Regions from separate parts of the Serratia sp. TSA_130.1 genome, predicted to be linked through region 1. Evidence: riboswitches for the same ligand, from Rfam matches in the RefSeq annotation. Region 1 holds a riboswitch; the other holds the start of a gene.

Region 1 (6,024 bases):
GGTAGCCGCCGATCACCGCATCGACCTGGCCCGCCAGCAGGGCGCTGGTCAGCTGGAAGTTGACGTTGATGAGCTTGATGTCCTGCGGCTTGAGGTGCTCGTGCTCGACCATGGTGGCCAGCGTCGCCTGTTCGATGCCGCTGACCGAGTAGCCCACCGTTTTGCCCTTGAGATCCGCCGGCGACGTGATGCTTTTATCCAGCGCGATCACCGTATTCAACGGCGTGTTGATCAGCGTGCCGACGCGCATCAGCGGCAGGCCCTGATCGGCGAAGAAATGCAGCTGCGGCTGATAGGTGATGGCGAGGTCGGCCTGTTTGGCGGCCACCAGCCGCGGCGGCAGCGCCGGATCGGACGGCGGCACGATCTTGACGTCCAGCCCTGCGGCCTTGAAGGCGCCGATCTGCTCGGCCACCATAATCGGCGCGTGATCGGGGTTGATGTACCAGTCGAGCACCAGCGTCAGCTTGTCGGCCGCGCCGGCCTGGCCGGTGAGGGCGGCGCCGAGCAGCAGCCCGCAAACGGTTTGTTTGATCATGGTCGTTCCTTTATCCCTGGTTATGGTTGCAATCATCAGTCGTTTTCCGGCGCCCAGGCGATCAGGCGCCGCAGCAGCGCATCCACCGCGGCCCACAGCAGCACGGTCATCAGCACCAAAATAAACAGCGCGGTGAAGCAGACGTCGGTCTGCATGCGCGCGTTGGCGTTCAGCATCACGTAGCCCAGCCCCTCGGCCGAGCCGACCCATTCGCCGATGATGGCGCCGATCGGCGCGACGGCGGCGGCCATGCGCAGGCCGGAGCCGAAGGCCGGCAGCGCCGCCATCACCCGCACGTGCCGCAGCTGCGCCCAGCGCGAAGCGCGCATCGTGCGCGCCAGATCGAGATAGTCGTTGTTGACCCGGCGCAGCCCGTCGAAAAAGGCCGACACCACCGGGAAGAAGATCACCAGCACCGCCATCGCCACTTTGGCGCTCATGCCGAAGCCGAACCACAGCACCAGCAATGGGGCCAGGGCGAACACCGGTATCGCCTGGCTGGTGACCACCAGTGGCATCAGCCAGCGCTGCAGGCGCGGCGAGAAGATCATGCACAGCGCCAGCGCCGCGCCGAGCAGCACGCCGAGCGCGAGACCGCTGACGATCTCCGAAGCCGTGACCAGCGTGTGCCAGGCGAGATAGCCGCGTCCGTCCCACAGCGCCTGCGCCACCGCGCCCGGCGTGGGCAGCAGAAAGGCCGGAATGCCGCTTTGCGCCGCCAGCCACCACAGCAGCAGCAGGCCGATGAAGACCGTCAACCCACGCCGCAGACGGGTGAAGCCGCGCTCTTTGGCGATATTCATTGCGCTGCCCTCACCATTTGCAGCAGCAGCTCGGCCTGGCTTTTCAGCAGGTCGGCGTCATCCGGCGCGCGCGGCGGTTGCCCGCGGATGCGGTGGGTATCGTCGAGGCCCAGCGGCCAGGGCGACAGCACCAGCAGCCGGTGGCTCAGGCGGCAAGCCTCCATCGGGTCGTGAGTGATCAGCAGCACGGTATTTTGCGCCAGCAGCTCGGCGGCCAGGCTCTGGATCTCGGCGCGGGTAATGGCGTCCAGCGCGGAAAAGGGTTCGTCCATCAGCACGATTGGCTGGCGTTCGTAGAGCGTGCGGGCGATGGCGGCGCGCTGGCGCATGCCGCCGGACAGCGCGGCGGGCAGGCTGCGGCTATGCGCGGCCAGGCCTACGCGCTCGAGCAGATGCGCTGTCCATGCCCGATCCGGCGCTTCGCCGCGCAGCCGCGAGCCGAGGGCGACATTGTCTTCGACGCTCAGCCACGGGTAGAGCAGGTCTTTTTGCCCCATGTAGGCGATGCGCCCGGCGATCGGCAGGCCGTCGCTGCCGCTCACCGTACCCGAGCTGGCCTGCGCCAGCCCGGCGATGATCTTCAGCAGGCTGGTTTTGCCGGCGCCGCTGGCGCCGAGCAGGGAGACGAAGCTGCCGCCGGCGATGTCGAAGCTCAGCCGCTCAAAGATCGTCTGTTGACCGAAGCGCAGAGTGAGATCCCGCACCTGGATGCCGGGCGGGAGGCGCGGGGAGATCATGAGGCGTTCAGCCCCATTTGCCAAAATGCCGCTTCCAGCTGAGTGGCGGTGGTGAAAATCTGCGTCAGCTCGGTAAAGCGGCTTTGTGCGCCGCGCTGGTGGCCGACGGTTTCCAGCAGTTCGATGGCGGCGCGCACGCCGGCCAGATAGCCCTCGTCGCCGTAGTTGCGGATCCAGGAGGCGTAAGGATTGCCCTCCATTTGGGTGGCGGGATCGTGCAGCAGCCGCAGGCCGATTTCGGCATAACCGGCCACGCAGGGCAGCAGGCCGGCCAGCAGATCGAGGGCGTCGCCGGCATGGCCGATGTCCAGCACGTAGCGGGTGTAGTTCATGGTTTCCGCCGCCTCCGGTTGGGCGGCGATCTGCGCTTCGCTCAGCCCCCATTCGGCGCAGTAGGCCACGTGCAGCGGCAGCTCGGCGACGATGCCGTTGAGCGAGGCGGTGGCGGCGCGCATTTCCGGCAAGGTGCGCAGCTTGCTGACCAGCAGCGCGTAGGCGCGGGCGAAGTGCAGCAGGAACAGGTAGTCTTGGGTCAGGTAACGGCGAAAAGCGCGTTCAGGCAAGGTGCCGGCGGCCAACTGCTGCAGAAACGGGTGTTCGACGTAATTTTGCCAGTGGCTGCCGGCCTGTTGGCGCAGCCGGCCGTAAAGACCGCTTTCGAACAGGGTGGTGATGGACATGGGACCTCCTTGAGTCAGTGGAGATCCGGGCACGCTGAGGTATGAACAGACAACGGGTGATCGCGCGGTTGCCTAACCGTCCCTTCGCTGGCATGACCCAGATCAGGTTCAAAGGGTTCGGCTTGCGCCATCTCAGCCCGTAACAGGACACCCCTCGGAGCTGCCTGTTATACGACATTTGTTTTTTGATTACAATCGCCGGGCGGCGCGGCGGCAATCGGTTCGTTTAGTGCGATCGGGGGCGATTTTGCTGGCGCAAAGCGCGCGGTTTTTGTCACTGTAGGCCCATGTTTTGCCTCTGAGGATGATGCCCGATGAAAAAAATTGGTTTTCTCTCGTTTGGCCACTGGTCGCCTTCCGCCCAGTCCGGCACCCGTTCCGCGGCGGATGCGCTGCTGCAGTCCATCGATCTGGCGGTCGCCGCCGAAGATCTGGGGGCGGACGGCGCCTATTTTCGCGTACACCACTTTGCACGCCAGCTGGGGTCGCCGTTCCCGCTGCTGGCCGCCATCGGCGCCAAAACCCAACGCATCGAGATCGGCACCGGCGTGATCGACATGCGTTATGAAAATCCGCTGTACATGGTGGAAGACGCCGGCGCGGCGGATCTGATCGCCGGCGGGCGGCTGCAGCTCGGCATCAGCCGCGGCTCGCCGGAGCAGGTGATCGACGGCTGGCGCTATTTCGGCTATGCCCCGGCCGATGGCGAGACCGATGCGGACATGGCCCGCCGCCATACCGAAGTGTTCCTGGAAGCGCTGCGCGGCGAAGGGTTCGCCGAGCCCAATCCACAGCCGATGTTCCCGAATCCGCCTGGGCTGCTGCGGCCGGAGCCGTTTTCCGCCGGGCTGCGCGACCGCATCTGGTGGGGCGCCGGCTCGAACGCCACCGCCGTCTGGGCGGCGAAGCTGGGCATGAACCTGCAAAGCTCGACGCTCAAGAACGACGAAACCGGCGAACCCTTTCATATCCAGCAGGCCAAGCAGATCCGCGCCTATCGCGCGGCCTGGCAAGAGGCGGGCCATGCGCGCGAGCCGCGGGTTTCCGTCAGCCGCAGCATCTTCGCGCTGGTGGATCAGCGGGATCGCAACTACTTCGGCGGCAGCGGTAAGGAAGGCGACCAACTGGGGTATATCGATGCGCAAACCCGGGCGATCTTTGGCCGCAGTTACGCCGCAGAACCTGACGCGCTGATCGAACAGCTGGCGCAGGACGAGGCCATCGCCGAAGCGGATACGTTGCTGCTGACCGTGCCTAATCAGCTGGGCGTGGATTACAATGCGCACGTCATCGAATCGATTTTAACCCATGTCGCGCCGGCGCTCGGCTGGCGCTAAACGGAGGAGTGGCATGTCACGCATTTTCATTACCGGTTCGGTCGATGGGCTGGGCCGCGCCGCCGCGCAAACGCTGTTGGACGAAGGGCATCAGGTGATTCTGCATGCGCGCGCACCCGGCCGTCTGGACGCGGTGCGCGATCTGCTGGATCGCGGTGCACAGGCGGCGATCGGCGATTTGTCCGATGTGCAGCAGACTCGGCAGCTTGCCGAGCAGGTCAATCGCCTCGGCCGTCCGGACGCGGTGATCCACAATGCCGGCATGTTCACCGGGCCGCAGGTGATGCCGGTGAACGTCATAGCGCCCTACCTGCTGACGGCCCTGATCGAACGTCCCAAGCGAATCGTCTACCTGAGCAGCAGTATGCACTTTGACGGCGTGGCGGAGCTGAACGGCGTAGACTGGCTTGGCGGCGCCGCAGGTTCTTATTCGGACAGCAAGCTGTTCGTCACCACGCTGGCCGCCGCCGTGGCGCGCCTGTGGCCCGACGTCATCAGCAGCGCGGTCGATCCCGGCTGGGTGCCGACCAAAATGGGCGGCGCGGACGCGCCCGACGATCTGGCGCTGGGGCATGTGACGCAGGCATGGCTGGTGAGCAGCGATGAACCGCAGGCCCTGGCCTCCGGCGGCTATTGGCATCATCAGCAGCGCTTCGAGCCTCACGCGGCGGTACACGACGAGGCGTTTCAAACGGCGCTGCTGGCGCAATTGGCGCGCGCCGGCGGGGTGAGCTTGCCGCAGGTTTAAATGGCTATTCCTTCTAGGCCCGTCGGGTTGCCGGCGGGCTTTTTTATGCCTGCAGGGTGAACCGACGGCGCTTTTCTTATACAGTGGCTTCCTGACCTGTTTTGACCGTTCTCTCTATTATCGCCATGCACACATTCCTGATTATCGTCCCTGAAGGGGGCATGCTGTTCGAAGCGGCGGGCATCGCCGATATCCTGATGCAGGCTAATCGCCTGAGTGCCGCCGAGACGCCGCTGTATCAGATCGCGGTCGCCACCACGCAGTCTCATCGGGTGGTGCACGGCCTGTCCGGGCTGAGCCTGTTGGCCGACCATCGCCTGGCGGATCTCGATCCGCGCCTGCCGCGCGATACCGTGATCGTCGCCGGCAAAGGGGCGAGCGAAGAAGAGGGCGCCCTGGTGGCGGCTTGGCTGCGCCGCGCGGCGCCGCAGACGCGCCGTATCGCCTCCGTTTGCGGCGGCGCACTGTTGCTGGCCGAAGCCGGGTTGCTGGACGGACGGCGGGCGACCACCCACTGGCGACTGGCGGAAACGCTGCAGGCGCGTTTCCCGCAGGTGCAGGTCGAAAACGGCCCGATCTACGTGCAGGACGGGCCGATTTGGACCTCCGGCGGCGTCAGCTCCGGCTTCGACCTGACGCTGGCGCTGGTGGAGGACGACTACGGCTTCGTGCAGGCGCGTGAAGTGGCGCAGGATCTGGTGATGTTTCTGCGCCGCCCCGGCGGGCAGGCGCAGTTCAGCCGCTACCCGCTCAACCAGGCCAAATCGCCGGGCCCGATCCGCGACCTGCAGTCCTGGATCCTGGAGAATCTCGCCGACGATCTCAGCGTTGAACGGTTGGCCGAACGCGTGGCGATGAGCCCGCGCAACTTTACCCGCGTGTTCACCCGCGAGACGGGCATTTCTCCCGCCAAATTCGTCGAAGAAGGGCGGTTGCATACCGCCAGACAGCGCCTGGAGCAGAGTGCGCAAGGCATCGAACAGATCGCCCTGGCCACCGGCTTTGGCAACGGCCTTAACCTGCGGCGGGTGTTTGAGCGAAAACTGCAGCTGACCCCGAGCGAATACCGCGAACGCTTTCATGCGCGCAATTTGGCGTAAATTGATCGGTAAACGTCATTTACGCCGCTTCGAGGCAGAGCTAGAGTTGAGGCAAAGCCCAAAACGAGGAGTGCATCATGG
Region 2 (6,024 bases), on a different contig from region 1:
TGCGGTTCTTCCTGCTCCGGGTACAGGCAGGCGTAGCAGCCGTGCGCATAGGGCGGCTCGAGCACCAGCAGCTGGCCGCTGAAACCCACTGCGCTGCCGCTGATCAGCGGCTTGGCGGCGGCGATGCAGGCGGCGTTGACCTCATGGCGGGTCGCCATGTTGTCGCAGCAGTCCAGCACCAGATCGGCGCGGGCGACCGCGTCGCGCAGCGCTTGCCCTTGCAGCCGCTGCGCCAGCGGGATGGACTCCACCAACGGGTTCAACGCCTGCAGATGGCGTTGCGCCAGCGCCGCTTTGCCGGTGGCGGTATCGGCGCTGCGGTACAGGATTTGCCGCTGCAGGTTGGTGACGTGCAGCGTGTCGTCGTCGGCCAGCAGCAGCGTGCCGACCCCGGCGGCGGCCAGATACAGCGAAGCCGGGGACCCCAGCCCCCCCAGGCCGACGATCAGCACCGTGGCGCGCTTGAGTTTTTCCTGACCTTCCGGGCCGACATCCTCCAGCAGCAGCTGGCGGCTGTAGCGCAGGAACTCCCGATCGTTAAGCATCGTTCGGCTCCTTACCTTCGATCAGCCGCAGCAGTTCGGCCGTCGCCGCGCGCCAGTCCGGCGCCTGGGTGATGGCGCTGACCACCGCCACGCTGCCGACGCCGCACGCCAGCACCGCCGGTACGCGATCGATACTGATCCCGCCGATCGCCACCGTCGGGTAATCCGCCAAACCGGCGATGTGGCGTTTTAACTCCGCCAGCCCCTGCGGCGCCGAAGGCATGTCTTTGGTCTGGGTGGGGAAGATGTGCCCCAGCGCGATGTAGGAGGGTTTCACCGCCAGCGCGCGCGCCAGCTCGGCATCGTCATGGGTGGAAACGCCGAGCCGCAGCCCGGCGCGGTGAATGGCCGCCAGATCGGTGGTATCGAGATCTTCCTGGCCCAGATGCACGCCGTAGGCGCCGTGCTTGATCGCCAGCCGCCAGTAATCGTTGATGAACAGCCGCGCCTGATAACGCCGGCCCAGCGCGATGGCGGCGGCGATATCCTCTTCGACCTGCTCGTCCGGCAGATCCTTGATGCGCAGCTGGATCGTGGTAACGCCGGCCTCCAGCAGACGAGCGATCCATTCCACGCTGTCGACGACCGGGTAAAGCCCCAGTTTGTGGGGCGTCGCCGGGAAGGGCGTCGTGATATCAGTCATTGCTCGTCTCCTCCTGCAGATTGCCGGCGCTGTGATACAGCTCGCTGCCGCGGGCGCGGAACTCGGCGGACATTTTTTCCATGCCGGTCAGCTGCACCTCGATCGGTTTGGCGGCCTCTTGGGCGGCGGCGTAGTCGCGCACCTCTTGTGAAATCTTCATCGAGCAGAATTTCGGTCCGCACATCGAGCAGAAGTGAGCGATCTTGCCGGACTCCTGCGGCAGGGTTTCGTCGTGATAGGCGCGCGCGGTGGCCGGATCGAGCGCCAGATTGAACTGATCTTCCCAGCGGAATTCGAAACGCGCCTTGGACATGGCGTTATCGCGAATTTGCGCGCCCGGATGGCCTTTGGCCAGATCGGCGGCGTGGGCGGCGATCTTGTAGGTGATCAGGCCCTGTTTGACGTCCTCTTTATTCGGCAGGCCGAGGTGCTCTTTCGGCGTGACGTAACACAGCATGGCGCAGCCGAACCAGCCAATCATCGCCGCGCCGATGCCGGAGGTGAAATGGTCATAGCCCGGGGCGATATCGGTGGTCAGCGGGCCAAGGGTGTAGAACGGCGCTTCGTGGCAATGTTCCAGCTCTTCGGTCATGTTGCGGCGGATCATCTGCATCGGCACGTGGCCCGGGCCTTCAATCATCACTTGTACGTCGTATTCCCAGGCGATTTTGGTCAGCTCGCCCAGCGTATGCAGCTCGGCGAACTGGGCCTCGTCGTTGGCGTCCTGAATCGAACCGGGGCGCAGGCCGTCGCCGAGCGACAGCGAAACGTCGTAGGCGGCGCAGATCTCGCAGATTTCACGGAAGTGCTGATAGAGGAAGTTTTCCTGATGGTGCGACAGACACCATTTGGCCATGATCGAGCCGCCGCGCGACACGATGCCGGTCAGGCGTTTGGCGGTCATCGGCACGTAGCGCAGCAGCACGCCGGCGTGGATGGTGAAGTAATCGACCCCTTGTTCAGCCTGTTCCAGCAGCGTATCGCGGAACATCTCCCAGGTGAGGTTTTCCGCCACGCCGTTGACCTTCTCCAGCGCCTGGTAGATAGGCACGGTGCCGATGGGCACCGGGCTGTTACGCAGGATCCACTCGCGGGTTTCGTGAATATAGCGGCCGGTGGAGAGATCCATCACGGTGTCTGCGCCCCAGCGGGTGGCCCACACCAGCTTCTCCACCTCTTCTTCGATCGACGACGTGACCGCCGAGTTGCCGATATTGGCGTTCACCTTCACCAGGAAATTGCGGCCGATGATCATCGGCTCCGCCTCCGGGTGATTGATGTTGGCAGGAATGATGGCGCGGCCGGCGGCCACTTCCTGGCGCACGAACTCCGGCGTGATGTTGTCCGGCAGGTTGGCGCCCCAGCCCTGGCCCGGATGCTGGTGGCGTAGCACCTCGCCGCGAATGCGTTCGCGCCCCATGTTTTCACGGATGGCGATAAACTCCATCTCCGGGGTGACGATGCCGGCGCGGGCATAGTGCAGCTGGGTAACGCACTTGCCCGGCAACGCCTTGCGCGGCAGCGGCAGATGTTCGAAGCGCAGGTGATCCAGCCCCTCGTCCGCCAGACGCTGTTGGGTGAAGCCGGAACTGGCGCCGCTCAGGGTCGCAGTATCGCCGCGCGCGTCGATCCAGCCGGCGCGCAGCTTGGCCAGGCCGGCGTGCACATCGAGCTCGGCCTGCGGATCGCCGTATGGGCCCGCGGTGTCATATACCGGGATCGCCTCGTTCTGTTCATACTGCGGGCTATCTTTGCTGCCGCCGACCAGGGTCGGGCTGAGCTGAATTTCGCGCATCGGCACCTGGATATCGCGGCGCGAGCCCTGCAGGTAGATGCGGCGTGAGTTTGGGAAAGCCATGCCTTGCAGCGTGTCGATAAACTGCTGGGCGGCTTCGCGTTGCGCTTTACGGGCGCGCGGTGGATTAACGTTAGACATAGCAAGTTCCTACCAGTGTGTTGGGTTGGGAAAGTTGCTTGTCTGGAGCTCGGAGGGAGTAATGATGGTGGCCGATAAGGCTGGACGCCCGCAAAGGGAAGGCCGTGCCTGTGGCGATAGATTACTCTTGTTCCCTTCGCGGGTATTAGCCCGATCAGGTTCCGCGGATCCCGAATTAACGGTCTCAGCCTGGCTGATTCGATGAACAAATCAGGCGCTAGGCACTCCGACAAGATGCCCCCCAGTATAGGAGGGATAAGAAAAAAAACTATAAAATTTTAACGCGCCGGATCCAGCGCCTGGTCCGGCAGCGGTTGCTGCGCGGCCTCCGCTTCCAACAGGATCAGCTTATCTTCCAGCGCAAAGCGCGCCGCCAGCGTTTCGCCGATATCCGACAAGGCCTGATGGAATTCCAGACAGACCTCCTGATCGATATCCACTTCGGTATAGCGATCGTGGAACGCCATGATCTGTTCGGTATTGGCCCATAGCTTGGGGTAGATGTTCACCGCCAGCGACATTTTCGGACTGGCTGCGCCTTCCACTTGTTTGATAATTCTGTCATAGATATGAAAATGCCCTGCGGAGAGGTAATCCACCAGGTTATGGCAAAAGTTCTCCAGCGCTTTTTCATTCAGCGGCGTATGCTTTTCTTTATTCGGTTTGAGGCCTACCAGCGTGCAGTAGGCGACCAGCAACTGCTTGCGGGCCTGAAGCCATTGATCAACTAATTCATTACTACCGCCAACGCGCTGAGTCAGCCTTTCCAAACGGTTGAGCATGTTTGACTCCGTGTAAGTAATAAAAGTAACCGGTAAGTTATTAAAATGTAACAAAGCCGATTTGTAGAGTGCCAGTGAAGCTGAGGTTGTGCAACAACGATATGGAACTTGCATTAACGGGCAATGAAAACGGCTGGTGGATCGTCAGCCATGAAAGCAAACTTTGGTTACCGAACGGTGAATTGCCGTCGGGGACGGCCGCCGTCCTCGGGCTGCAGGGCCACATGGCGCGCATCATCGGTGAGTGGGAGGGCGCGCCGGTCTGGCTGGTGCGCCAGGCGATGCCGCGGGAGATGGGATCGGTGCGTCAGCTGTTGGATCAGGATCGTGGTCTGTTCCAGCTTGCCGGGCGCGGCGTGCAGCTGGCGGATTTCTACCGCTCCCATCGCTTTTGCGGCTACTGCGGCCATGAGATGCATCTCAGCCGCACCGAAAGCGCCTGCCTCTGCGGCCACTGCAAAGAACGGTACTACCCGCAGATTGCGCCCTGCGTGATCGTCGCCATTCGGCGCGACGATCAGATCCTGCTGGCGCAGCACGTGCGCCATCGCGGCGGTATCCACACGGTGCTGGCCGGTTTCGTCGAAGTGGGCGAAACGCTGGAGCAGGCGGTGGCGCGCGAAGTGATGGAAGAGAGCAATATCGAAATCAAGAACCTGCGCTACGTCACTTCACAACCCTGGCCGTTCCCACACTCGCTGATGATGGCCTTTATGGCCGATTACCATCAGGGCGACCTTCGTCACGATCCCAAGGAGCTGCTTAACGCCGGCTGGTATCGCTACGACCAACTGCCGCTGTTGCCGCCGCCCGGCACCGTGGCGCGCCGGTTGATTGAGGACACCGTGGCGCTGTGCCGGGAAGAATAATGTACAATGGCCGGCAGATTATTAAGGGAGCCCCATAAATGACTGAGTTGAAGAACGATCGCTACCTGCGCGCGCTGTTGCGCCAGCCGGTGGATGTGACCCCCGTATGGATGATGCGCCAGGCCGGTCGTTATTTGCCGGAGTACAAGGCGACCCGTGCCCAGGCCGGTGATTTCATGTCGCTGTGCAAGAACGCGGAGCTGGCCTGTGAGGTTACGCTGCAGCCGCTGCGCCGCTATGCGCTGGACGCCGCCATTCTGTTCTCCGACATTCTCACCATTCCCGACGCCATGGGGCTTGGCCTGTACTTTGAAGCCGGCGAAGGCCCGCGTTTCAGCTCACCTATCACCTGCCGTGCCGACGTCGACAAACTGCCGGCGTTCGATCCGGAAGTGGAGCTGGGCTATGTGATGAACGCGGTGCGCACCATCCGCCGCGAGCTGAAGGGCGAAGTGCCGCTGATCGGCTTCTCCGGCAGCCCGTGGACGCTGGCTACCTATATGGTTGAAGGCGGGAGCAGCAAGGCCTTCACCAAGCTGAAAAAAATGATGTATGCCGAACCGGCCACGCTGCACCTGTTGCTGGACAAGTTGGCGGACAGCGTGATCCTGTACCTCAACGCCCAAATCAAGGCCGGCGCGCAGTCGGTGATGGTGTTCGACACCTGGGGCGGCGTGCTGACCGGGCGCGATTACCGCGAGTTCTCGTTGCACTACATGCACAAGATCGTCGATGGCCTGCTGCGTGAAAATGACGGCCGCCGCGTGCCGGTGACGCTGTTTACCAAAGGCGGCGGGCAGTGGCTGGAGGCGATGGCTGCCACCGGCTGCGATGCGCTGGGGCTGGACTGGACCACCGATATCGCCGACGCGCGTCGGCGCGTGGGCGACAAAGTGGCGCTGCAGGGCAATATGGATCCGTCGATGCTCTATGCTTCTCCGGCGCGCATCGCGGAAGAGGTGGAGACCATTCTGGCCGGTTTTGGCCACGGTAACGGTCATGTGTTCAACCTGGGCCACGGCATCCATCAGGATGTGCCGCCTGAGCACGCCGGCGCCTTCGTCGAGGCGGTGCACGCGCAGTCGGCGAAATACCACCGTTAAGGATTCGATGTGACCGATATGCAGGCCCTGCGCGCCGAACAGCTGCGGCGCGCTGCTGAAGTCATTCGCTACGACGATCTGCCGGCCGAACCGCCGGCCTTCATCGCCGGCGCTGACGTGGGCTTTGAGCAGGAGGGGGCGGTGAC

The links. Region 1 has a riboswitch for thiamine pyrophosphate ahead of tenA (thiaminase II). Riboswitches for the same ligand answer to the same signal wherever they lie in the genome.
Region 2: it holds a riboswitch for thiamine pyrophosphate, as region 1 does, so the genes downstream of both, thiC (phosphomethylpyrimidine synthase ThiC) here and tenA (thiaminase II) in region 1, are expected to answer to the same signal.

Annotation. Positions count from the first base shown of each region.
Region 1 covers NZ_JBQZFS010000001.1:735,842-741,865, reverse strand. The annotation lists gene ACUTQY_RS03445 (ABC transporter substrate-binding protein) at 1-538, opposite strand, end outside; gene ACUTQY_RS03440 (ABC transporter permease) at 574-1,341, opposite strand; gene ACUTQY_RS03435 (ABC transporter ATP-binding protein) at 1,338-2,078, opposite strand; gene tenA (thiaminase II) at 2,075-2,758, opposite strand; TPP riboswitch at 2,821-2,923, opposite strand; gene ACUTQY_RS03425 (LLM class flavin-dependent oxidoreductase) at 3,073-4,095, shown strand; gene ACUTQY_RS03420 (SDR family NAD(P)-dependent oxidoreductase) at 4,109-4,843, shown strand; gene ACUTQY_RS03415 (GlxA family transcriptional regulator) at 4,969-5,943, shown strand; gene gap (type I glyceraldehyde-3-phosphate dehydrogenase) at 6,021-6,024, shown strand, end outside.
Region 2 covers NZ_JBQZFS010000013.1:5,698-11,721, reverse strand. The annotation lists gene ACUTQY_RS24545 (HesA/MoeB/ThiF family protein) at 1-545, opposite strand, end outside; gene thiE (thiamine phosphate synthase) at 538-1,188, opposite strand; gene thiC (phosphomethylpyrimidine synthase ThiC) at 1,181-3,124, opposite strand; TPP riboswitch at 3,239-3,363, opposite strand; gene ACUTQY_RS24530 (Rsd/AlgQ family anti-sigma factor) at 3,403-3,906, opposite strand; gene nudC (NAD(+) diphosphatase) at 4,008-4,775, shown strand; gene hemE (uroporphyrinogen decarboxylase) at 4,814-5,878, shown strand; gene nfi (deoxyribonuclease V) at 5,888-6,024, shown strand, end outside.